Regions from separate parts of the Clostridium sp. AWRP genome, predicted to be linked through region 2. Evidence: riboswitches for the same ligand, from Rfam matches in the RefSeq annotation. Region 2 holds a riboswitch; the other holds the start of a gene.
What was found. Region 2 has a riboswitch for ZMP and ZTP ahead of DMR38_RS08525 (hypothetical protein). Riboswitches for the same ligand answer to the same signal wherever they lie in the genome.

Region 1: it holds a riboswitch for ZMP and ZTP, as region 2 does, so the genes downstream of both, DMR38_RS11465 (phosphoribosylaminoimidazolecarboxamide formyltransferase) here and DMR38_RS08525 (hypothetical protein) in region 2, are expected to answer to the same signal.

The regions. Positions count from the first base shown of each region.
Region 1 covers NZ_CP029758.2:2,473,648-2,486,201, reverse strand. Annotated here, with positions in the region: gene cbiQ (cobalt ECF transporter T component CbiQ) at 1-124, shown strand, start outside; gene DMR38_RS11480 (energy-coupling factor ABC transporter ATP-binding protein) at 137-991, shown strand; gene DMR38_RS11475 (energy-coupling factor ABC transporter permease) at 1,031-1,783, shown strand; gene DMR38_RS11470 (energy-coupling factor ABC transporter substrate-binding protein) at 1,783-2,118, shown strand; gene DMR38_RS11465 (phosphoribosylaminoimidazolecarboxamide formyltransferase) at 2,258-3,433, opposite strand; ZMP/ZTP riboswitch at 3,486-3,565, opposite strand; partial or broken gene DMR38_RS22300 (ABC transporter substrate-binding protein) at 3,627-3,743, opposite strand; gene DMR38_RS11455 (HAD family hydrolase) at 3,913-4,386, shown strand; gene DMR38_RS11450 (DNA mismatch repair protein MutS) at 4,418-6,100, shown strand; gene modA (molybdate ABC transporter substrate-binding protein) at 6,374-7,195, shown strand; gene modB (molybdate ABC transporter permease subunit) at 7,222-7,908, shown strand; gene DMR38_RS11435 (sulfate/molybdate ABC transporter ATP-binding protein) at 7,911-8,975, shown strand; gene DMR38_RS11430 (TOBE domain-containing protein) at 9,073-9,279, shown strand; gene DMR38_RS11425 (response regulator) at 9,578-9,940, shown strand; gene DMR38_RS11420 (chemotaxis protein CheA) at 9,966-11,954, shown strand; gene DMR38_RS11415 (chemotaxis protein CheW) at 11,983-12,474, shown strand; gene DMR38_RS11410 (methyl-accepting chemotaxis protein) at 12,495-12,554, shown strand, end outside.
Region 2 covers NZ_CP029758.2:1,826,752-1,839,305, reverse strand. Annotated here, with positions in the region: partial or broken gene DMR38_RS08570 (hypothetical protein) at 1-130, opposite strand, end outside; gene DMR38_RS08565 (MerR family transcriptional regulator) at 620-1,222, shown strand; gene DMR38_RS08560 (ABC transporter substrate-binding protein) at 1,298-2,389, opposite strand; gene DMR38_RS08555 (DUF364 domain-containing protein) at 2,470-3,264, opposite strand; gene DMR38_RS08550 (DUF364 domain-containing protein) at 3,301-4,071, opposite strand; gene DMR38_RS08545 (ABC transporter substrate-binding protein) at 4,163-5,257, opposite strand; gene DMR38_RS08540 (radical SAM protein) at 5,336-6,169, opposite strand; gene DMR38_RS22120 (hypothetical protein) at 6,192-6,344, opposite strand; gene DMR38_RS08535 (ABC transporter substrate-binding protein) at 6,410-7,231, opposite strand; gene DMR38_RS08530 (iron ABC transporter substrate-binding protein) at 7,334-8,425, opposite strand; gene DMR38_RS08525 (hypothetical protein) at 8,633-8,881, opposite strand; ZMP/ZTP riboswitch at 8,896-8,982, opposite strand; gene DMR38_RS08520 (ABC transporter ATP-binding protein) at 9,110-9,895, opposite strand; gene DMR38_RS08515 (ABC transporter substrate-binding protein) at 9,947-10,984, opposite strand; gene DMR38_RS08510 (nucleoside-triphosphatase) at 11,008-11,541, opposite strand; gene DMR38_RS08505 (iron ABC transporter permease) at 11,538-12,554, opposite strand, start outside.

The DNA.
Region 1 (12,554 bases), 650 kb from region 2:
AGCTAGATGTTATGATGGAGAGCTTATATTTTATGAAGAAGATAAAAAAGTAGAAACAATACAAATTGTCACAGCAGTAGTATTCATAATTTTTTTAGTTTTACTCTGGGGCTTTACAAAATAGAGAGGAGCTATTATGGGAAAAACAATATTAAAGGTTGAGAATTTGTACTATACCTATGGCAATGGAAAGCCTGCATTAAATGGAATAAATGTGGATATCCATGAAGGTGAGAAGATTGCTGTTATTGGATCCAATGGATCTGGCAAATCTACATTTTTCTTAAATATTAATGGCGTATTTACACCAGAACATGGAAAAATTATTTATCGTGATACGGTAGTTAATAAAAAAAACTTAAAAGAACTCAGAAAAAATATTGGAATTGTATTCCAGGATGCGGATAATCAAATTATTGCATCTACGGTTATGGCGGAAGTTGGATTTGGCCCCATGAATTTAAAGCTCCCAAAGGAAGAAGTAAAAAAGAGGATTGAAGAGGCTCTGGCATATATGAATATTTCTGACTTCAAAGATCGACCTCCTCATTATTTGAGCGGCGGTGAAAAGAAACGTGTAACCATTGCAGATATTATTGCTATGAAATCAGAAATTGTTATTTTTGATGAACCTACGGCAGCACTGGACCCTTTAAATGCTATGATGTTAGAAGAAGTTTTAGCAAAACTTTCATTAGAAGGAAAGACCATGCTTATTTCTACTCATGATGTAGATTTTGTATACAGATGGGCCGAAAGAGCTATTGTATTCTGTGATGGTAAAATTATTGCAGATGGAACACCATTAGAAATTTTTAAAAATAGGTCAATTTTAAAGCAGGCGAATTTAAAACAGCCAACTATGCTGGAGGTTTATGAGCTGCTTGTAAAAAAACATTTGATGCAAGATACGAAAACTTATCCGAAGAGCACAGAAGAATTAAAGAAAATACTTGAAAAGCAGACATCTTTTCTAGGTGTGTTAACTTAGATTATCATAAATTAAAAACAACATAAGGGGGAAAGTAAAATGGATCAAAAAGAAAAGAAAATTATTACTATAGCAGCAGCTTTTGCGTTAATTTTTGGAGTAACTCCAGTAGCAAATGCAATGCACATCATGGAAGGATATCTTCCACCAAAATTTTGTATTATGTGGGGTGCTATTTCCTTACCATTCTTAATAGCAGGTTACTTGTCAATTAAGAAAACATTATCTAAAAACCGTAAGTCCATGACCATTATTGCTATGGCAGGTGCATTTATTTTCGTACTCTCATCTTTAAAAATTCCATCAGTAACAGGAAGTTGTTCACATATGACTGGTACAGGACTTGCTGCAATTTTATTTGGACCAACCGCAGTAGCTATACTAGGTATCATTTGTCTGATTTTCCAGGCAATTCTACTTGCTCATGGAGGACTTACTACTCTTGGTGCTAATACTTTTTCTATGGCTATTGCGGGTCCACTAGTTTCTTATGGAATCTATAAATTATGCCAGAAGATGAAAGTTAATAAAAATGTAGGTATTTTTTTGGCAGCGTCAATTGGTGATGTATTCACTTATTGTGTAACCAGTTTTCAGCTTGCACTTGCATATCCTTCTCAAAATGGTGGTGTTCTAGCATCTGTATTTAAGTTCCTTGGAGTATTTGCACCAACACAAGGTCCACTGGCAATTATAGAAGGTATTCTTACTGTTGTTATAATTATAGGACTTGAAACATATGCAAAATCTGAATTGACAGGCATTGGATTTTTAAAGAGAGGTGAAAACTAATGACAAATACAAAAAAGAAGGTTACTATTTTATTAGTTATCGCTGTATTGATTGCTTCTATACCATTATTTACATTAAGAGGTGCTAAATTTGAGGGTTCAGATGATGCAGGAAGCGCAACTGTTTCACAGATTACAGGTAAAGAGTATCATCCGTGGGCTACACCTGTCATGGAACAATGGATTGGAGGAGAATTACCAGGAGAAGTTGAAAGCTTTTTATTCTGTGTACAAACAGGTATAGGAGTTGGTGTTGTAGCATTTTTAATGGGAAGATTTGTAGAAAGAAAAAAAATAGAAAATGAACAAATGGGGAATAAAGAAATAAAGAAATAAAGGTCAAGTAATATTTTAAATTAATAGTTAAGAATGAAGAATTAATAGTTAATGTAAATTTTTCCCGTTACACTACAAAAAATCTTTCGCTATTAATTCTTTATTATTAATTCTTAACTTGTGAAAGTTGAGTCTATGATTAATGGTGGAATAATCTCAAATTTGAAAATGCCATTACCATATCATAGTTGTTACAAGCTTTTATTACAATGTCATCTCTTATAGAACCACCTGGCTGGACAATATACTTTACACCGCTTTTAGAGGCTCTGTCTATATTATCTCTAAATGGGAAAAACGCGTCAGATCCTAAAGATACGCCTTGAAGTTTTGAAAGCCAATCCTTTTTTTCATCTAAAGTAAGTCTTTTAGGAATTTCAGTAAATACATCTTTCCATCCCATAGTTTCCTCAGGAGTTATGTCATCGCGGAGATACTGGTCTATTACATTATCCATTTCAGGTCTTTTAAGCCCTTCTTTAAAAGGCAGGGACAGTACCTTAGGATGTTGTCTTAAAAACCATATATCTGCCTTTGATGCAGCAAGTCTTGTACAGTGAACTCTTGACTGCTGGCCTGCTCCAACTCCAATTACTTGACCGTCTACTGCGAAACAAACTGAGTTAGATTGTGTGTATTTTAGGGTGATCATTGAAATTAGAAGATCTCTTTTAGCACTTTCTGGCATATTCTTATTATCTGTTACTATGTTTTTTAAAAGATTCTCTGTTATAACTGCGTCATCCCTTTTTTGTTCAAAAGTTACTCCAAATATCTCTCTTTTTTCCATTCCTTCTGGTTCATAATTTGGATCAATTTGAATTATACAGTAGTTCCCTTTTTTCTTTGTCTTTAAAAGTTCTAATGCTTCTTTGCTGTAGGATGGGGCAATTATTCCATCTGAAACCGATGCTTTAAGTATTTTAGCAGCAGATAAGTCAACTTCATCACTTATAGCTGCAAAATCTCCGTAGGAGGACATCCTATCTGCTCCTCTTGCCCTTGAATAAGCAACAGCTGCAGGGGAGAGTTCCATATCTGAAACTGCATATGCCTTTTTTAATATATCATTTAGAGGCACTGCAACTGCAGCACCTGCAGGACTTACATGCTTAAAAGAAGCAGCACTACAAAGTCCTGTGGCATTTCTAAGTTCCTTTACAAGTTGCCAGGAATTAAAAGCGTCCATAAGATTGATATATCCGGGTCTTCCATTCAATATTTTAAAGGGAAGAGAGCCTTTTTTTATATAAACTCTTGCAGGTTTTTGGTGTGGGTTGCACCCATATTTAAGTACAAATTCATTCATTTCCATTTATAAAATACCTCCATTTTAAATTTAAGCATAAAAAACCTGGGTAAATTATATAATTTACCCAGGCGGTCGATATCTTTTTAATCATGCTCCCTATGGTAAACTCCATTTCCGCCAGTTACATGATTATTTTATGCAATTTATTAAATTATATTATATTGAAAATGACATGTCAAACAAATTGTTGGAAAATTTATTTTAAGCTGTTATAAATCACTTGTAAATTATATTTCATGCTTTGAATGTAATTTTTATTATCTTCATTTCCTTCTATTGTATATATTTTTTCTGTTTTTGCTCCTACTTCTTGCATATATAATATTACTAGTTGAAAAGGAATTTGTCAATAAATACTAGAAACTTAGAAATCTGTTTATTTTTAGGAGTGTGATAGCAAAGTTAACATTGACAAGTTATGTTTGAATAGTTTACAGTAAAATTAAATAATTTGTAAAATGTTATAAAGGGGATAATTAAAAATGATAATATTTAATATACCCGGGAGAAGGAATATTACCATAAAAAATGTTATTTTTGATTTTAATGGTACTCTTGGACAAGATGGGATTTTAATTGACTCTGTGGGGGATAAATTAAAGGAGTTAGCAGGCAAAGATGTTAATATTTATATTATTACGGCAGATACTTATGGAACTGTAAAAAGGCAGTGCCAGGGTCTTCCAGTTAAAGTTAAAGTATTTAATAAAGAAGATTCATCTAAAGATAAAAAGTATATGGTTGAAAAGCTGGGATGTGATGTTACTGCATCTGTTGGCAATGGAAGAAATGATCTGGAAATGTTTAAAAATAGTATTATATCTATTTGTGTTATTGGGAGAGAAGGATGCTTTACTAAATCTTTGATAGAATCTGACATAGCAGTTACAAATATTTTAGATGCTATAGATTTATTGTTAAACAATGATAGAATTAGAGCTACACTTAGAACATAAGCGAAAGTAAAAAATAAAAGGAGGAAGACATATGTGGGTTGTACTCGGATATATAGCTGCTATTATATTAGTAAGCATATTAATATCAGTATTTTCAAATATTAAGTCAAATAATGAAATTAGGAGAAGAATAGAAAATGATTGGGGTGCAGAGGATGAAGAAAAATATACGGAAGATGACTTAAAGAGTACAGCTGAATACTTTAATAATAGAAAAGAAGTGGAAAAAGAAACAGTTTTTATTGATGAAATTACCTGGAAAGATCTTGATATGGATAGTATTTTTAAAAAAATAAATAATACAGAAAGTAGTCCAGGAGAACAGTATTTATATAATATGCTAAGAGAACCTATATACGATGAGGGGAAACTTAAACATAGAGATGAATTAATAAAATTTTTTCAAAATAATAGTAAGAATAGAAAAAGCATACAATATATTCTGGCAAAATTAGGGAAAAATAGGTCTTGTTTTATAACTGATTACTTTTACAATAGAGATAATAAGAGAAAGTCATTACTGCTTTACTATAGAATTTTGTCCTTAATCCCTTTTGTAGGTGTAGGATTAATATTTTTGAATCCATATATTGGACTCGCTACCGTCATATTGTCCTTTTCCTATAATATATTTGTATATTATAAAGAAAAAAATAGGATAAAGCATAAATTTGAATCCTTTATGTACATACTTAAAATAGTAAAATATGCTGGAGATATTTTGAAAGAAGATATAAAAGAGTTTAAAGATTACAATGAAAAATTAAGGGAATCTCTTAAAAAGCTAAGATCTATAAAAAGACTTTCTTTTGCTTCAAGAAATAATGGTACAGATGTAGGTATAATAGCTGAGTATACTAGCATGTTTTTACTTACGGATTTAATTAATTATGAAAAAATGTCAAATGCTCTTATGGAAAGAAGCAGTGAGTTTAAAGTAATATTTGAAGTAATTGGAACTATAGATAGCTGTATGTCTATTGCAGCTTATAGGGAAAGAATAAAAAATTATGTTACGCCAGAGCTTATTAAATGCAGAAGAAAGCAGGAAAATGTGAATGTGTTTAAAGATATAAGGCATCCCCTTATGGAAAAATCTGTGCCAAACTCCATAGAGATTTCAGATTCCATCTTAATTACAGGGTCCAATGCATCAGGTAAATCAACTTTTTTAAAAACAGTAGCTATAAATATTATTTTAGCTGAGACAATATATACCTGCCTTGCTTCAGAATTTAAATGCTGTTATTTCAAAATATATACATCTATGGCTTTGAAAGACGATATATTTAGCAATGAAAGCTATTATATAGTAGAAACTAAATCTTTAAAGAGAATTATAGATAATTTAAATGAGGATATACCTACTATATGTTTTGTAGATGAAATTTTACGAGGAACCAATACTGTAGAAAGAATTTCAGCTTCTTCTCAAGTGCTAAAATATTTAACTTTAAATAATTGTATATGCATTGCAGCTACCCATGATGTGGAACTTACTCATATACTTGAAAGATATTTTGAGAATTATCATTTTCAAGAAAGTATTGAAAATAATGAGATAAAGTTTGATTATAGAATCCATGAAGGAAGGGCTACCACTCAAAATGCAATAAAACTTTTAGGTATTTTAGGATATAATGATGCTATTGTAAAAAAGGCGCAGGATAAGGCAAACAGATTTTTAACTGAAGGTATATGGGAAGTAGAATAATTTCAATATTATATATAATTATAATAGTGAGCATTCAATTTACAATTGAATGCTTTTTGTATGCATTAATGCTTTTATGTTAAGTATTATTATAACGTTTTTATGATAATGTTTACAAATGGGTTGAACAATTGCTTAATTAGATGATATAATAACTATATCATAATAAAACACTATATTATGAAATAAAATGTTTTCTTATATAACTATATATAATGTTATGTTATGATTTGTTGAAAAATAATATAAGTCTTAAACACTGGGGGTATTTTAATGAAAAAACTAAAAAAAAGTTTAGTACTTATTCTGGTTTTAATTGTCACAACTATGGCAGCAGGTTGCGGCGGTAGTCAGAGCTCAAGTGAGAAAAAATCAGATTCCTCTGCAAAACAGGAGAAGGCAGTGACTTTAACTGTATCTGCTGCTGCAAGTTTAAAGGATTCTATGAATGAAATCAAACAGCTATATGCAAAAGATCATCCGAATGTTACTATTACATACAATTTTGGATCATCAGGAACTCTTCAACAGCAAATTGAACAGGGTGCACCAGCAGACGTATTTCTTTCTGCATCAACAAAACAGATGAATGCATTAAAGGATAAAAATTTATTAGTAAATGATACTATAGCTGATCTTTTAAAAAATGATGTAGTACTTATAGTACCTAAAAATTCATCTTCTAATGTTAAGAGCTTTAACGACTTAGCAAGTGATAAGGTCAAAAAAATAGCTCTTGGAGAATTTAAGAGTGTGCCAGCAGGACAATATGCCCAGCAAATACTTACGAATTTAAAGCTAATGGATAAGGTTCAGCCAAAGGCTATTTTTGGTAAAGATGTAAAAGAAGTTTTGACCTGGGTTGAAACAGGAAATGCAGATGCAGGTATTGTTTATAAGACAGATGCATTAATATCAAAGAAAGTAAACATTGTAGCTACGGCACCTGAAGACTCTCATAAGGCTGTAATATATCCAGCAGCTATAATTAAAGCTAGCAAAAATCCTACTCAAGCTAAAGATTTTCTTAAATTTTTATCAAGTGATAAAGCTAAAGCTGTATTTCAAAAATATGGATTTAAGCTTGGCAAATAATTTATTGTAATGGAGAGGATAAGTTTATGAATTTTGATGCTTCGCCTGTATGGATTTCGTTAAAGACTACCTTTACGGCTACATTTATAACTTTTTTTATAGGAATTGCAGTAGCTTATTTAATGGCAAATTATAATGGAAAGTTAAGAAATGTTTTGGATACTATACTTACCCTCCCACTTGTTCTGCCACCTACGGTGGCAGGATTCTTTCTACTCCTTATATTTGGAATAAATAGCCCTATAGGCAAATTACTTTCTAGAATTGGAATCAATATAATTTTTTCTTGGCCTGCTACAGTAATAGCAGCAGCTGTTGTAGCTTTTCCTCTTATGTATAAAACTACAAAGGCAGCTTTTGAGCAGATAGATAGAAATATTGTAAGTGCAGCAAGAACATTAGGAGTTTCTGAATGGAAAGTGTTTTGGAAAGTTGTACTGCCTCTTGCCTGGCCAGGTATAGGGGCAGCTACAGTTCTTTCCTTTGCAAGAGCTCTTGGAGAATTTGGAGCTACTTTAATGATAGCAGGTAATATACCTAACAAAACGGAAACTATTCCTATAGCTATTTATTTTGCAGCTGAAAATGGAGAGATGGATAAGGCTCTTATGTGGGTACTGTTAATAGTTGCAATCTCAACTATAGTCATTTTACTTATGAATTATTGGAATGACTATCAACAGAAAAATATATACGGTGTTAGGAGAAATTAAAAATGGGACTGTATGTAGATATTGAAAAGAAGTTACCAGGGTTTAGTTTAAAAGTAAAATTCAACAGTGAAAAAAATATAGTAGGACTTTTAGGAGCTTCGGGATCTGGTAAAAGCATGACACTTAAGTTTATTGCTGGATTAGATACGCCTGATAGGGGAAAAATAGTATTAAATGAAAAAGTACTATATGATTCTGATAAAAAAATAAATATTCCAAGTAGAAAACGAAAAGTGGGTTTCCTATTTCAAAATTATGCTCTGTTTCCCAATATGAATGTAGGGCAAAACATAGGGTTTGGATTGCAGGACATGGATAAAGACAAGAAAAATAGAATAATTTCTGAAAAAATAAATATGATGAACCTTAAAGGATTGGAGGGAAGATTCCCAAGTCAGCTTTCAGGAGGACAGCAGCAGAGGGTTGCTATTGCCAGAGCCCTTGCAATAGAGCCTGAGATACTTCTATTAGATGAACCTTTCTCTGCATTAGATACTCATCTGAGAAGTAAAATGGAAGAACAACTTATAAATATATTGTCTAGCTATAATGGACATACGGTATTTGTGTCCCATAATAGAGATGAGATATATCGTATTTGTAAAAATATAGCGGTAATTAATAAAGGTAAAGTAGAGGCTTTTGGTGATAGAGATTACATATTTAAAAATCCACCTACCATTTCAGCAGCACAGCTTACAGGATGTAAAAATATATCTAAAGTTGAAGTAATAGATGAACATACTATAGAAGCTGTAGATTGGGGATGTACTCTTAAAGTTAAGTATAAAATTGAAGGTAAGGTATCCTACATGGGAATTAGAGCACATTACGTGGAATTAGCAGATGGTAATAAAAGTGAAAACACATTTAAATGCTGTGTAAATCATATAAATGAAAGTCCTTTTACTGTTTCAATTTATTTGGACTGTATAGATGAGAAACCGTATACTAGGACTAAAAGTTTACTGTGGGAAATTCCAAAGGAAAATTGGGTTGCACTGAAAAAAATTAGCCAGCCCTGGAATATGTATATAGACAAAGACAATTTCTTTTTGATTGAATAAGAGCCACAAGATAGGGGTAAACTACAACTATCTTGTGGCTTTTATTTTGTTTAAATTAAAAACACTACAAAATATATTAAAAGGAAGGTAATTTAATATGAAAATCAGTGCAAGAAACCAGTTAAAAGGAAAAGTTTCTGAAATTAAAGAAGGAGCTGTAAATGGTGAGGTTATAGTAGACTTAGGAAATGGAACAACTATATGTTCAATTATTACAATGGAATCTATTAAAAATTTAGGAATTAAAGTTGGTTCTGAAGTTACAGCACTTGTTAAAGCTTCTTCAGTAATTATTATGGCTTAAGGTATTTTTAAAGAAATAATCAGATTATTTACTAAATTAGCAAGAAATGTTTATTGCATGACTTGCTAATTTTTTTATGTATTTCCATTTAGAAATGTAACTTCCTGTATTGTTATATACGATGAATTGTATAAGAATAATGTAAACTTTAATACATTTATATTTTTTATAATAAAAAAACAAAAAATAAAGGAAAATGGATATAGATGTAGAATTTATAAACAAATGAAGATAATATAGAAAAATATAATTAATAATTAAATCGACTTCAAAATTTAATTATAAGGGGGATAAATTTATGTCAAAAGTACTTATTGTTGATGATGCATCTTTTATGAGAATATCGCTAAAGACTATGCTGTCTAAAAATGGATTTGAGGTTGTTGGAGAAGCTAAAGATGGAGTTTCGGCGATTACTAAATATAAGCAATACAATCCTGATATTGTAACAATGGATATTACAATGCCTGATATGGATGGAATTGAGGCGCTTAAAAAGATCAAAGAGTATGATAATAAAGCTAAGGTTGTTATGATAACCGCAATGGGACAAGAAGTTATGGTTAAAAGGGCAATAGTTAGTGGCGCCAGGTCATTTATTGTTAAACCCTTTAAAGAAGATCAATTGGTTAAAGCACTTAATAAAGTATTATCAGTCTAAATAATAAAACTGGGGGTGGTAAATTGTGTCAGATAAAAGCTCAGATGATGTCATACTTGAATCCTATATATTTGAAACATCCCAGCTTATTGATCAACTTGAAACATTGATATTGGAAAATGAAAGTGGAAATTGCTATTCGGAAGAAACTATCAATGAGATATTTCGCATTATGCATACAATTAAAGGATCTTCCGCTATGATGTCCTATGAATATATTTCAAAGTTGGCTCACTCTATAGAAGATTTGTTTTATTTTCTCAGAGAAGAGAAACCTAAAGATGTAGATTATGAAAGTTTATCGGATTTGATTTTAAAATGTGTGGATTTTATAAAAGTGGAACTTGAAAAAATAAAAAATGGAGATAAAGTTGATGGCAGCTGTGATTCTATAATAGATAATAATAAGAATTTCCTTACAAAATTAAAAGATAGGAACTTTAAGGAGGATGTTAATAAGGAAAATGCGGGTGAGGCCAAATCAGCTATTAATGTATATGAGGCAGTTGTATTTTTTGAAGATGACTGTGAAATGGAAAACTTAAGGGCTTATACCGTAGTGGAAACTTTGAGAGAGTTTTCAGAAGAGATTAACTATATACCTAAGGATATAATGGAAAATGATGATACCTGTAAAACAATACATGAGAGCGGTTTTAAAGTATTCATAAAATCCAGTAAGTCTTATGATGAGCTTTCTGAAATTTTAAATCAGACAGTTTTTTTGAAAACCTTTAAACTTGAAAAACTGGAAAATGATGAACAGTTTCAGCAATCTACTAAATCTAATCAGAGAACAAACCTGTGTGTTGAAAATACGAAGGATAAATCAATAATTACACAAGATTTTATAAATGTAAAAGTGGACAAGCTAGATAAGTTGATGTATTTAGTAGAGGAAATGGTTATTGCTGAAGCTATGGTTACTCAAAATCCTGATTTGAGAGGAATGAAACTGAGTAATTTTGAAAAATCATCAAGGCAGCTTCATAAAATTACAAGTGAACTTCAGGATGTGATAATGTCTGTAAGGATGGTGCCTATATCTATAGTATTTCACAAAATGAATCGTATAGTTCGGGATATGAGTAAAAAGTTAAAAAAGCAAGTTCACTTAAAATTAATTGGAGAGGATACTGAAGTAGATAAAAATATAATTGAACATATATCAGATCCACTTATGCATTTGGTACGTAATTCTATTGATCACGGAATAGAATCAATAGAAGATAGAAAATGTTTTGAAAAAAGTGAAACTGGAACGGTTACTTTAGAAGCAAAAAATGAAGGAAATGACATTGTTATAATTGTAAAAGACGATGGTAGGGGATTAGATAAGAAAAGTATATTAGAAAAAGCTGTTTCAAATGGGATACTTAAGAAAAATCCAGAGGAAATGAGTGACAAAGAAATCTATAATTTAATCTTTATTCCTGGCTTTTCTACCAATGAAAATGTTACAGAATTTAGCGGAAGAGGGGTTGGTATGGATGTAGTAGTTAAAAATATTCAAAATGTAGGTGGATCAGTTTCAATAGACAGTTTGGAGAATAGAGGATCTATTACAACTATGAAAATACCTCGAACCCTTGCAATTATAGATGGTATGAATATAAAGGTAGGAAATTCATACTATACTATTCCTATTACATCTATAAAAGAACTTTTTAGTGTGGAAAAAAATAATGTAATTTCTAATATTAATGATGATGAAATGATAATGGTAAGAGGTGAGTGCTATCCTATTTTGCGTATACACAAATTATATAATATAACTACTAATATTGAAAATTTAGAAGATGGAATAATTATTATGGTAGAAAAAGACAATAGGGGACTGTGTATATTTGCAGATGAATTGATTGGACAGCAGCAGGTTGTAGTAAAGTGTTTACCTAATTATATAAAAAAAATAAAAAATATAGATGGACTTTCAGGGTGTACTCTTCTTGGAGATGGGAGTATTAGTTTAATACTTGATGTAGGTGAACTTGTAAATATGCTTGTCAAATAGATGCTTACAGTGAAAGGATGATGTAAATATGTCGGAAGTTGTAATAGATGATAGCTTAATGGAAGAAGAAGATACGCAAAAGAATAAATATCTTACTTTTACTCTTGAGAATGAATTTTATGGTATAGAAATTAAATATGTTATTGAAATAATAGGAATCCAGCCTATAAGTGAAATACCTGAACTTCCTGAATACATAAAGGGAATTATAAATTTGAGAGGCAAAATAATACCTGTAATGGATGTTAGGTTAAGATTTAAAAAGGAAGCAATGGAATATAACGACAGAACATGCATTATTGTAATCCAGATTGAAGATATTTCTGTAGGACTTATTGTAGATGGTGTCTCTGAGGTGATAGATATACCTGATTGTGAGATTGTAGACCCTCCAGAAATCAGCAAAATCAAAAATAAGTTTATAAAGGGTATAGGGAAAATTCAAAATAATGTAAAACTACTTTTAGATTGTGACAAGTTATTAAATCACGAGGACGCAGACAGTTTAAGTAATATTTAATATCAAAGGAGTGGATGGATTTGAAATTATTTAATAATTTAAAAATAAGTATAAGATTATTTATAGGTTTTACTTTAATT
Region 2 (12,554 bases):
CAAAGCTTACCTTGGTTTACTGAATTTACATCATTATCCGGAGTTACTCTAATAATTTTGATATCCTTTACATTTGAAAAAACGTACATCCTGTTCCAAAATAAGGACAAGTAGTTAGTATACTTTTCATATTATTACACTCCTTTCTTTAAATTTGGGCTTTTCCGCCTTCTAAAGAGATAAACAGAGTTCTTGGTTTCAGGTGGAGTTTTTTCTCCATCTGAAACTTAGGAATCGTTATCCAGGGGCGTAGCAGCCGTTATCCCACACTTTTATAAGAAAAGCAGATATCCCAAATCTTTGATTTGGTGATAGTCGCTTTCACAGAGTGCGATGGGGGTATTACGGATGGTAGCCATCGGATAAAGATTTTCCACAGCTTAATATAATAAATTTTTTAAATAATAGAATATAATTGGTTTCTAATATAAAGTATTGTAATTTAGTAAAAAATATCCTTAAAAATATTATATCATAAATTAATTAAATAAGCAGAATTCTTAGCATCAGATGGAATTTTCCCATGTCAAGAACTTTATTTACAATAAGCATTTTATATAAAAATTATCTTGATAATATTTCCAATTAATTGTATAATATTGTAAAAGGAGTGGTAACTATGGAAAACAAATCAATAAACATAAGCGATTTCAAAATAAATACTTACAAGACAAAAGATGTTGCAAAATTATTAAACACCAGCACTCAAGCAATTAGAAATTACTGCCTTACCTTCAAAGATTATTTAAATTCCAATCATCACTGTAAATATAGAAATTTTACTGAAGATGATATTAACAAATTAAAAATGATTCAATACTTATCCAAAGAAAAACATTATACAACACAACAAATTAAACAATATTTCTTAGATAATGATTCTTCTCTATTTAGTAATCAAAAAGATTTAGAATTTGCAGCACAAGCAATATCCAATTTGCTAAAGCCTGAAATAGAAACTATTATTAAACAATCTGTTTCAGATATTATGCAAAACAATACAAACATAATTAAAAGTGATATTGAAAAAAGCAGTTCTCTAATTAATGATAATTTGTCTAAGATATTAAATGATAAAAATTCCCTATTTGATTCTATTACAAATACTAAAGAATTAGTTGAACAAATTCAAAATGATCAATCTGAATATATCAGCCGAAAGGAGAGAAAGAAGCAAAAGAAACAAAAATGGTTTAAATTATTTAGATTTTGTGAGGAGTAGATTTATTTTCTGCTCCTCGCCAACTTAATGTTTCAAATGGGCTTATACATTATATTTATTTTTTATTTATATTAGTTAATCAGGATTTTTATCATTTATAATTTTGTTTGCCTCTTCCTCTGTAAGATCATAATTCAGAAATGTCTTATAAAAATTTCTAGTTTCTTTAACTATATCTACATTTTTAAATTTGTCAGGATGAAGTGTCTTTGCTGCCCATTGTATCTGTAATGCTTCTTCTGCACCATATCTGTCCCACAAAAATGCTCCTGTTGGATTTATATAAACCTTCCTATTCTTAACAGCATTTATCTGGCTCCAGGTTGAATTTTGAGTTAACTGGTCTACATTCTTTATAGCACTTTTTGCATTAGTTAAGGTATTACTCCCAAGTATTATAACATCTGGATTCCATTTAAGTATTTGCTCTGTAGAAGTTACTTTCATATTACCAGTTATTTCAGATGCTGCATTTATTCCACCTGCTGCTTTTATCCATGAGTCAATCATAGTATTCTTTCCATCTACCGTAAGTGGTGAAAAAGATATTATATGTAATACTTTTGGCTTTTGTGAATCCGGTATCTTGGATGTTACATCTGTTACCATTTTCAATTTGCTATCTAAATAAGAAATATATTTGTCCGCTCTCTTTACTGAATCCCCTCCAAGAATTTCTCCTGTTAATTTAACAGTCTTTTTCATGCTGTCAAAGTCCGTAAAACTTAATTGTACTGTAGGAATTCCAAGTTCCTTTACCTTTCCTGCTGTCTTAGAATTTATCGGCATAAACAATATATCAGGTTTTGTCTTTAACACTTCTTCTGTATTTACATTTTCATTTGTAAAGTCAGTAACTGCACTTTTCATCTGTGGATTTACTTTATAAAGCCACGGAACAGATTGCGGAGTAGAAATTGTTGAAACTATCTTATTTCCAGCTCCAAGCATAGTTACCATTTCATTATGTGCCGGCCATGCATCGGCTATTTTATCAATTTTGGCAGGAACTTTCACTTTCTTCCCTGCAGCATCAGTTATAACTTTTTGCTGCGATTTTCCACTACTCTTTGTGGAATCTGTGCTACTTTGTCCACATCCTGCTAGCAAAAACACAGCTGCAAAAATAATTGCAATTAAATTTCTAGCTCTTCTTACTTTTTTCATTATACTTTCACATCCTATCTTAATTTTTTATATCAATTAAACAGCCTTACCTGTTTCAGATAACTTAATTTGATTCTCTTTTAAATATCTTTCTGACTTAACTGAATTTCATCTTTCAATTGTACATTTTTATAATCTTCAAAACTTATGTTAACTCTTCTGGCACCCCGTTTAAAAAATTTTGTTGGATTGCCTTCTTGTATAACATCCCAAGCTTTTTCCTTTTCAACAATGACTGTACCAGCTAATACGTCAACCCCATAACTGAACAGCATTTCAGTTATAGGAACACTTGGTCCAATTAATATTACATTTGCATTTTTACTCAATTCAAGAAGCCTTGGAAGAGTTTTATTTATAATAGTCGTTCCTGTTATAAAAACATAATCCTGATAAGGTAAAATGTACTCACAGGCTGGATCAGGGTAATCTCCCTCGTCAGGTTTTCTTTCCAATATTGATAGTTTACATATTCTTCTAAGTGCTTCTACTCTCGGGAAATGTCCAATTACTGTAACATTTTTTCCTATTATTTGTTCCTTTAACGATATAAATGAAGATTCATTAGGTTGTCCATTTATATCACCGGGATAAATTTTAGAAACATTATTTTCAGTATTTATTGCAGAATTTATTGCTGCTAATCCAAGTGCAGCCTCGTAATTGTTCCAGGACTTTACATACCTGGCTATTTCACAAACCCTCATTCCTGCTATATGCTCAGGAATGCTTACCTTACCATACACTTCTAAAGGTCTCATTGCCATGCCAATCCCCTCGGACTCCACCAAAAACCAATTTACTCCCATTAAACACCTCTTTATTCTTATATTTTCTGGTATCGTTGAAATAAGATCATTATATATCTCCCACATAATTTGTCCCCCATTGTTGTTGCTAATTTCCATGTATTAAAAAGGATTACTTGATATTTGTTTTACCTTATCTTTGGGAATTTTAACCATGAGTGCCCCGTTATTAAAAAATTCATGTCTACCACCTTCTTTGATTAACTTCCATACTTTATTACGTTCTGTAACTACAGTACCTGCAAGCATATTAATACCATACTTATATAAGCACTTAGTCATAGGTGTACTAGGTCCTACAACAGTAACGTATGCATTTTTACTAAGCTGAAGAAGTCTCGGTAAGGTTTTATTTATTAAAGTAGTTCCTGTTATAAACACAAATTCCTGCTGGGGTAATAAATATTCACAGGATGGATCTGGGAAATCTCCCTTTTGTGGAATTCTTTCAAGTATGGAAAGTTGACATATCTCAGCCAAAGGTTCAAGATCCGGGAAATGTCCTATAACAGCTACTTTTTTTCCCTTTATTTTATCTTTCATGTATTCAAAGTCATTAATATTGGGTTGTTGACTTATCTTAATGCCACCAAATGTTTCTACATTATAGGGAGTATTAATTACAGAATTAATTGCTGCTAATCCTAAAGCTGCTTCATAATTACTCCAAGATTTTATAAGTTTTGCCACCTCATAGACTTTCATTCCAACCACATTACCCGCTATCTGCAAATAGGAACTTCCCTCTTTAGGCGTCATTGCCATCCCTGTTCCAACAGATTCCACTAAAAACCAGTTTAATCCTGCTACAAAATCCTTTATAACTAAATCCTTAGGTATTAATTCTATTAACTCATCATATATTTCCCACATAATTGCTCCCCCATTTTTATATTAGTTATATTTAATTCATACTGCTTGTCTTTACATTAGTTAAAATATTTACTTTTGTTTTAATACTCATTTAAATTGGATTTTCACAATTTAGTATTTCTTTAACTTCATTATCCTTTAATTCATATTCAAAGAAATTTTTGTAAAAATATTTTGTTTCTTTTGCAATATCAATATCTTCAAATTTTTGTGGATATATGTTCTTAGCCATCCACAATAATTGCAGTGCTGATTCTGTTCCAAGTCTTGCCCATGAAAAAACACCGCTAGGACTTACAAATACTTTATTGTCTTTTACCGCCTTTAATTGCTTCCATGAAGGATTTTTTGCTACTTTACTTTTTTTAAGATTACCATCTACTATTATCTCATCTGGATTCCACTTAAGCATTTGCTCCATGGAAACTTCTTTATATCCATCTATCTCATTAGCTGCTTCATTTATTGCTCCTACCATATTTATAGTTTCATTTTGAGGCATGTTTTTACCCCATACCGAAATACTTTCATTTTGCACAGATAAATAAATTACCTTAGGTCTTTCATTTTCAGGTATTTTAGAAGTTATAGAAGATACTTTACTTATATTTTTGTTAAAATAATCTTTATACTGTTCTGCTTTCTTATATTCATCTTCTCCTAGCACTTTACCTGTTATAACAACACTATTTATTATGTCTTCTATGCTATTATGTTTATAATCAATCATAACTACAGGTATACCTGCTTCTTTAACTTTTTGTATACTGTCGCCTTTACGTAAAAATGCTACATCTGGTTTAGACTTTACTAATTGTTCAATATTAGTGGTTTGTCCATTAAATGGGTAAGATATATTTTTAAGTTGTGGATACAATTTAATAGCCCAAGGATAATATTTTTTGATAGCCGGAGATGTTGCAACTATTTTATTGTTTTTACCACTAACTGTAAAAAGTGCATTGCAAAATCCAGGCCAAGAAGTTGCCACTTTAGTAACCTTCACAGGAACCTTAACCGAATTTCCATCCATGTCTACAATAGTTTTAGTACTTTGTGATTTTTTATTTGAACTTGCACTTGGAGATGAACTCTTATTTTCACAACCCATAAGACCTGTAACTAAAATCATGCATGCAATAATTAATACAGTAATTAGATTGTTTGTTTTTAATTTTTTAAACATATTTACATTCATTCCCTTCGATTTGCTTAAGCCACAAAACATAATGAAATTTTGTGGCTTTTACAAAAATTGAATTGATTACACTTTAATTTTAGGTAATATATAAAATCCATTGCTTCCACCTAGAATTCCATATTCATAATAAAATCCTTCAGTACTGTCAGAAAATAAATCTGGTCTCTCCATATAATTTCTAGCTACTGCCATTACTCTTGCCCATTCAAAAGGATTTGCTGGATTATTTTTCATCATATCTGTATTAATAAATGGTGTAAATGGAAGTATAGATGAAGAATCTACATCTAGCTTTTTTAGAATCTCCAATCCCCTTGCATCATCCTCTTCTGTTTCTCCAAATCCTACAAGAAATCCACTCCATATCTTTAGTCCAAGTTCTTTAGCTGTATTTAAAGTATATAAACGATCCTTTAAAGTATCTCCTCCTGGTCTAAATTTCTTATATATTTCTTCATTTGGAGATTCTAAACCACAGAGATAGCCATCCATTCCTGATTTTTTCAAATTTTGAATACTTTCTTTATCAATAGCTCCAAAAAGCCCATACACTTCCATGTTAGAATTTTCTTTAACTGATTGTACATATCTATAGTAATGCTGTGGCACTTTATATCCCATCCAACCTGAAGGCATAAATACCCTATCCACACCTGCCTTAACAAGTTTTTTTGTACAATTTTCTACTTCTTCTAAACTCCTCTCTCCATAAAAGTTAGGATTCACCGTTTTGAAGCTCTTCCATTTACAATGCCTACAAGCAGGTTTTGTAGTGCAACCGCTATTAATCACATTGGGGGAACAATAAACTTTTTTCTTTGTCCTAGCTATTTCCTGTGCTCTCTGAAATAAAGTACTAGGTTCTAATTCAAATAGATCCTTTAAAACATTATTCATTATCAATTACCCTCTCTTTTTATTAAGGATTCAAATGATCTAGTATTTTTTTAGTTTCTTCATCCGTAAGGTTATATTTAAAAAATTTTGAATAAAATTGTTTAACTTCTTTCGTCATATCTAAATCTTTAAACTTATCTGGATGAAGTTGTTTTGCCATCCACATAACCATCAATATCTTCTGAACCCCTGAATCCCAGAAAAAAACTCCTGTAGGTACAATATAAACTTTATTATTTGCTACTGCAGAAATCTTTTTATACCGATAATCATTTTCTTTATAACACTTTCTGCTGGTTCATTTCCTAAAGAACCTGCATGATCAACAAATATATATTGAGGGTTCCATTGAATTAGCTGTTCAATTCCAACCTGAGTCTGATTGGCTCCTTCTACATCCTTATTTACACATTTACCACCTGCCAAGTTAATCACTTCTGGAATATCTGTATCCTTTCCTGAAGTCCACAACAGCTTTTGATTAGAAAAATATACTGTAGGCTTTTCAGTATCTGGAATTTTTGAAGTAATATCTGTTACCATCTTTAGTTTTTCATCAAAATATTCACAATATTGTTCTGCAATTTTTTCCTCCTTGGTTCCAAGAACTTTTGCATAAAATGTAACCATTTTCTTTGTATCCTCTAATTTCCCTGTGGATACTGAAGGTACACCTACCATTTTAGCATCATTAATTTTTTGTATTTCGTCTGGTTTTGAAAAATGAAATACAACATCTGGTTTATACTTCATAAGTTCTTCTACATTTAATTTGGAGTGAACATTAGGAATTCCATGTACTTGATTCAATCGCTTATATATCTTATTTGACCAAGGCCAACCGCTAATATGATAATCTCCATCTGCTACAATCTTATCTTCATCTCCCAATAAAACTACTTTTTCATAAGCTGGACCAAATGTTACAGCTATTTTGTTTACCTTATTAGGAACAACTACAGTAGATCCATCTAAATTTGTAATACTGCGTGTGCCGTTATTATTTTGAACATTATTTGTAGATTGTGAAGTTGCTTTTGTTGAAGACTTTTGTTCTCCCATCTTAAATTTAAGTTATCCCTGTCAGCCATTGTTTTAATGAATAAATCGCTCATCTCTTCTTTTGAATCCTTTGTTACAAGTGTTCCTCCTTCCATTAATTTATTACTGATTGTTGAGTAAAGCATTAACATCACTGTCAGTAAGTTTATAATGATAGAAGTTAGAGTAAAATTCCTTGATGAGGCCATTTAAATCTATATTTTGAAATTTATCTGGATACAATATTTTAGCAGTCCATGGTATTCCAAGTATCATATTCACACTTGGGGACCTATCATACCAATTGAAAGGATCATTAGGCACCAAATACACCTTATGATTTTTGACAGCCTTAATACCCTGCCATACAGGATCAGAGTAAACACCCTTGTAAAAGCTAGCATCTGTGGCTATAATCACATCTGGATCCCACTTTAGTACCTGCTCTGAAGATACTTCAACCATACCCATTTTATCTAATGCAACCTGTGCCACATTAACCCCACCACAAATATCTATAGGTTGTGTATGCATAGATTGAGCTGGAGCAGTTTGCAAGCCTTTTGAGCCTTGCGCATAATAAACTTTTACTTTTTGATTATCCTGAATAGTAGCTGCCACACTTTTAGTCTGGTTTATTACCTTATTATAGAATGATATTAATCTTTCAGCCTGCTGATTTTCCCCGAGAACCTTCCCCATAAATTTTATATAGTTTGGAAAGTTCACAAAAGTTACAGTATCAGTTGCACCTACAACTGGTATACCCCCTAGCTTCTGCTGGTCTTCTTCTGCATCCCTTTTTATTATATCCACGGATTGTGCATTAGTACGCCCTCCCTCAATTATTACATCAGGTTTCAGGGCCATATATTTTTCATAATCACCTTTGGTGGTACCATACCATCCTCCTACAATAGGTAATTTCTTATATTTATCTGGCATATACTTACCTGTCATTTTAAAATTCCATCCCATCAGTTTGTCAGGAGCAAGCATATACGTCATCATTGTAGTTGGCGGATTAATAGATAAAACATTTTTAACATCTGCAGGTATTTTAACGCTTCTATTAGTCATGTCCACTATTTGAACTTTATCTGTTTTAACCGAATTACTGCTACTTTTAGCAGAACATGCCACAAATATAGAGCTAATAAACGTCGCAGCTATAATAGCCATTGTAATTTTTTTGTTGCTAAATTTGTATTTCACTCTTATATTCCTCCTTTGAATATTACCCTTTACTTCCTTAACATTGCTCCATTTAGGATCATTCAAAATTAATTTTGTATTATTAACACCCCCCATAAAAATAACATCTGGATTCCACTGTTAATCAGTTTGTAAACCTTTAGGTCATTCAGCATAATAAACCTTTACTTTCTATTCAGCTGGTATATTTGAAACTTTATTCTCTACTTATTTCCTTACATTATTATAAAAAGATATCAACTTGTCTGCCCTTTGCTTTGCTCTTAAAACCTTTCCCATAAATGTATTGTATGGGACAAAATTTGGGGTATCCAAATCATGCACAACTACCACAGGTATGCTTCCAAGTTTTTGCTGCCTCACCTTAGTTATAGAATTATTTTCAGAGTTGTTCATAACTATATCAGGCTTCATGGATATATATGTCTCGTAATCGATATCATTTTTATAAAGCAAAAAAACGCCCAGACATTTATCGCCCAGGCGCTCGGCTTTGTCCTAAATTAGTATTACACTCCCTGTGGTTAATTCCACTTTCGCCAGTTATGTAATAACATTTATTACAAATTTAATACATTTATATTATATTATAATTTTGTTTAATTTGCAACGTAACATAGCAAATCATGTCATAAAATTATATATTATATTGTGTTTAATTACTTTATAATTATTTATATACTTTTAATTTGAAATCACAGGCACACAAGCTTTCATCTCTTCTCCATTCGAATTGGGTATGCTAACAATCTTTACATCAATACCATATGCTTCTTTAAGCATATCCTCTGTAACAACTTCATCTACATTACCTACTGTAAATACATTGTTTCTTTGCATAAACGCCACTTTCGTAGAGCATATAAATGCATGGTTAGGATAATGTGAAGTCATAACAACTGCTAGTCCTCTTTTAGAAAGCTTTTTTATTTGATCCAATACTCTAATTTGATTTCCAAAGTCCAAATTAGAAGTTGGTTCATCCATTATGAGCATTTTAGGACATTGTGCAAGTGCCCTGGCAATTAAAACCATTTGTCTTTCCCCACCGCTTATTTCTGTATATATTTTGTCTTTTAAATAGGATATATTTAAGATATCTATAGCCTCCTCAGCAATATCTTTATCCTCTTTTGAAGGAGAAGAAAACATTGAAAGATGAGCAGTTCTGCCCATCAATACTACATCAAAAACTTTGTAGGGAAAAGGAGGGGTATGAGCCTGTGGTACATACCCAATGCTTTTAGCCAACTGTTTTCTAGACCAGTTATGTATATTTTCTCCATCTAAGAGTATTTCCCCACCTTTAAGCTTTAAAAAACCCAATATAGTTTTAAAGAAAGTAGTTTTACCTACACCATTTGGCCCCAATAGACACAATATTTCTCCTGAGCTCACACTCATGGATATATCTTTTACAACAACTTTTGTATTATAACCGCAACTAACATTTTTTATTTCTAACTTCATACCCGTCCTCTCCTCCTTTTATCAAATTATGTCATTTAGAACGTTTCTATTTTAGTCTAAAGTGCCACCAAGCTTTGTATAAGTAGTTCCATAAAATTTTTGATAAAAATCATCTACTTCTTTTGTTATGTTTGTATCTTTAAATACTTCAGGATTTGTTTTTGTATTTAACCACATTATTCCTAAAATTGTCTGTGGACAAGGCATATCCCATGAACTCATTTTTGAAGATATCAAATAAACTTTTTTATTTTTCACAGCATTTATATTTTTTAAACCATCATTATTAAGTACATCCTGAGGTTTTACTCCAGAATATTGTGTAAGAATTATTATATCAGGATTCCAGCTAATTAACTGCTCTGCAGATATTTCACTCCACTTAGCACTTTTACTTAAAGAACCTGCCACATTTATTCCACCCCCTAACTCAATCAATGAGTTTTGAAACATATTCTTTCCTGGAGTTAAATACATACTTCCTCCTGCCATATATACTTTAGGCTTATTTCTTTGATCTACACCTTTAAGTTTATTATTAATAAAATCTAACTTTTGTGTATAATAATCCATAAATTCATCTGCTTTTTTTTCTTTACCAGTAACTATTCCTAAATTTTTCACAGTAGATTTTAATTCATCAAGGTTCTCTGCATTTACAACAAAAACCTTAATGTTTGCTTTTTCAAGATTTGGTATGACTTGTTTGTTCTTTTTTTGTATAAAAACAATATCTGGTTTAGCAGCTGCTACTTGTTCCACATTTAACGCATTAGCATCTTTAGTAGCAGACGATTTACTTGCACCTGGCTTTGGTGAAGAACCTAATGGGTCTTTTACAATTTTTCCATCTGCACCTAAAATATTATTTTGCTCCCCTAAAGCACATAATATCTGTGTTGCTATAGGATAAGCACTTAATACCTTTTCAGCTGGCTTGGACAGTTCTACTTTTCTTCCTAATCCATCAGTAACAGTAATCTTTTTATTACTATCTGCCGTTATACTTGTAGAAGTTGTGCTTTTTCCACAAGCTCCAAAGGTACATACTATTAGCAATAAAATTAAAATTTTAGATATTTTTTTCATTTTTTCTTCCCCCCATGATTTTTTTAACTTATATTTTTCTTCAACCTTACATCATTTTGTTGTAAAATTCGAAGAATTTTATCTTCCATAAAATTTCTATTATTTTCATCAATTCTAATTACTTGTACATCTTCTCTCTTTGCTATTTTCTGTACAAAATCCCCATCACATTCTTTTAATACTCCTATAACAGGCTTATCACTATTAAGTATTTTAAAAATGATATCTTTGAACAATGGTGCATTTTCTTCCATAAATCCTAATTCATCAAGTACTATTAAATCTCTGTTATATAAGCTTTTTAAAAGTACATCCTTAGATATAACATTAAATACGTCCATATCTATATACATTTTTTCTTTTTTTACATCATATCTGCCCATAATATAATTATCATTCACGTTATAAAGTGAAATAACTTTAAAAATTTTCATTCCTTCTGTAAACTCTTTTTCTTGAATAAATCCGCCTATAGAACAATCTATATTTTTAATAACTTTTTCTAATAATGTAGATTTACCTATCCCCTTCTCACCAGTGAAAAAAATTTTTTTCATATCCATCCTCTCCTTCCTTTAATCAAAAGATAAATAAAAAATGGTGCTCCAATTAATGATGTGAGAATTCCTAATGGAATCTCCACAGAAAAGGCACATCTAGCTACGTCATCAACTAATAAAAGGAATGTACCCCCAATCAACAAGGAAGCAGGCAATAAGACTTTAAAATTAGGTCCCACAAACATTCTTGCTATATGAGGTATTACAAGTCCTATCCAGCCAATGATACCACTGATTGATACAGCTCCAGCAGTAATTAGAGTTGAACAAAGTATTATAACTATTCTTAACTTTGAAGTATCTACACCTAAAGATTTTGATTCTTCATCACCAAAGGAAAGTACATTAAGTTTCCACCTCAATAAAATTAATGGTATAATTCCTATTATAAATGGTACCGATAATATTTTGATGTCTTTCATAGTAACAGAAGATAATCCTCCCATCAAATAAAAAGTTATAGCTGGAAGTTTATCATAGGGATCAGCCACATATTTCGTTATAGAAATAAAAGAAGAGAATAAAGCTGAAACAACCATACCTGTAAGCACAAGTATTAATGTAGCATTATTACCTCTTCCTATAATTATACTTATTAAATAGGTTATACTAACTGCTGCAAGTCCAAATAGAAATGCTGAAATCTGTATACCAAAACTGTTAAATGACAAAAGTATTCCAAATGCTGCACCAAATCCCGCACCAGAAGAAGCTCCAAGTATATCTGGAGATACCATTGGATTTTTGAATAAGCCCTGATATGCAGAACCAGCTATAGCTAAGCCTGCTCCAACTAGTAATGCCGACAAAATTCTAGGAATCCTGACGTTAAATAAAACTGTGCTAATAGTTGCATATTTTGAATTATCCATTCCTGAAACATTTGATAATATAACATTAAAAAATTGTGATACTGATATAGGATATCTGCCTATAGCTAAGGAAATAAAAAAAGAAAGTATTGGTAACAAGGCAATAATTATCATAATATACGTTGTTCTTGATTTCTT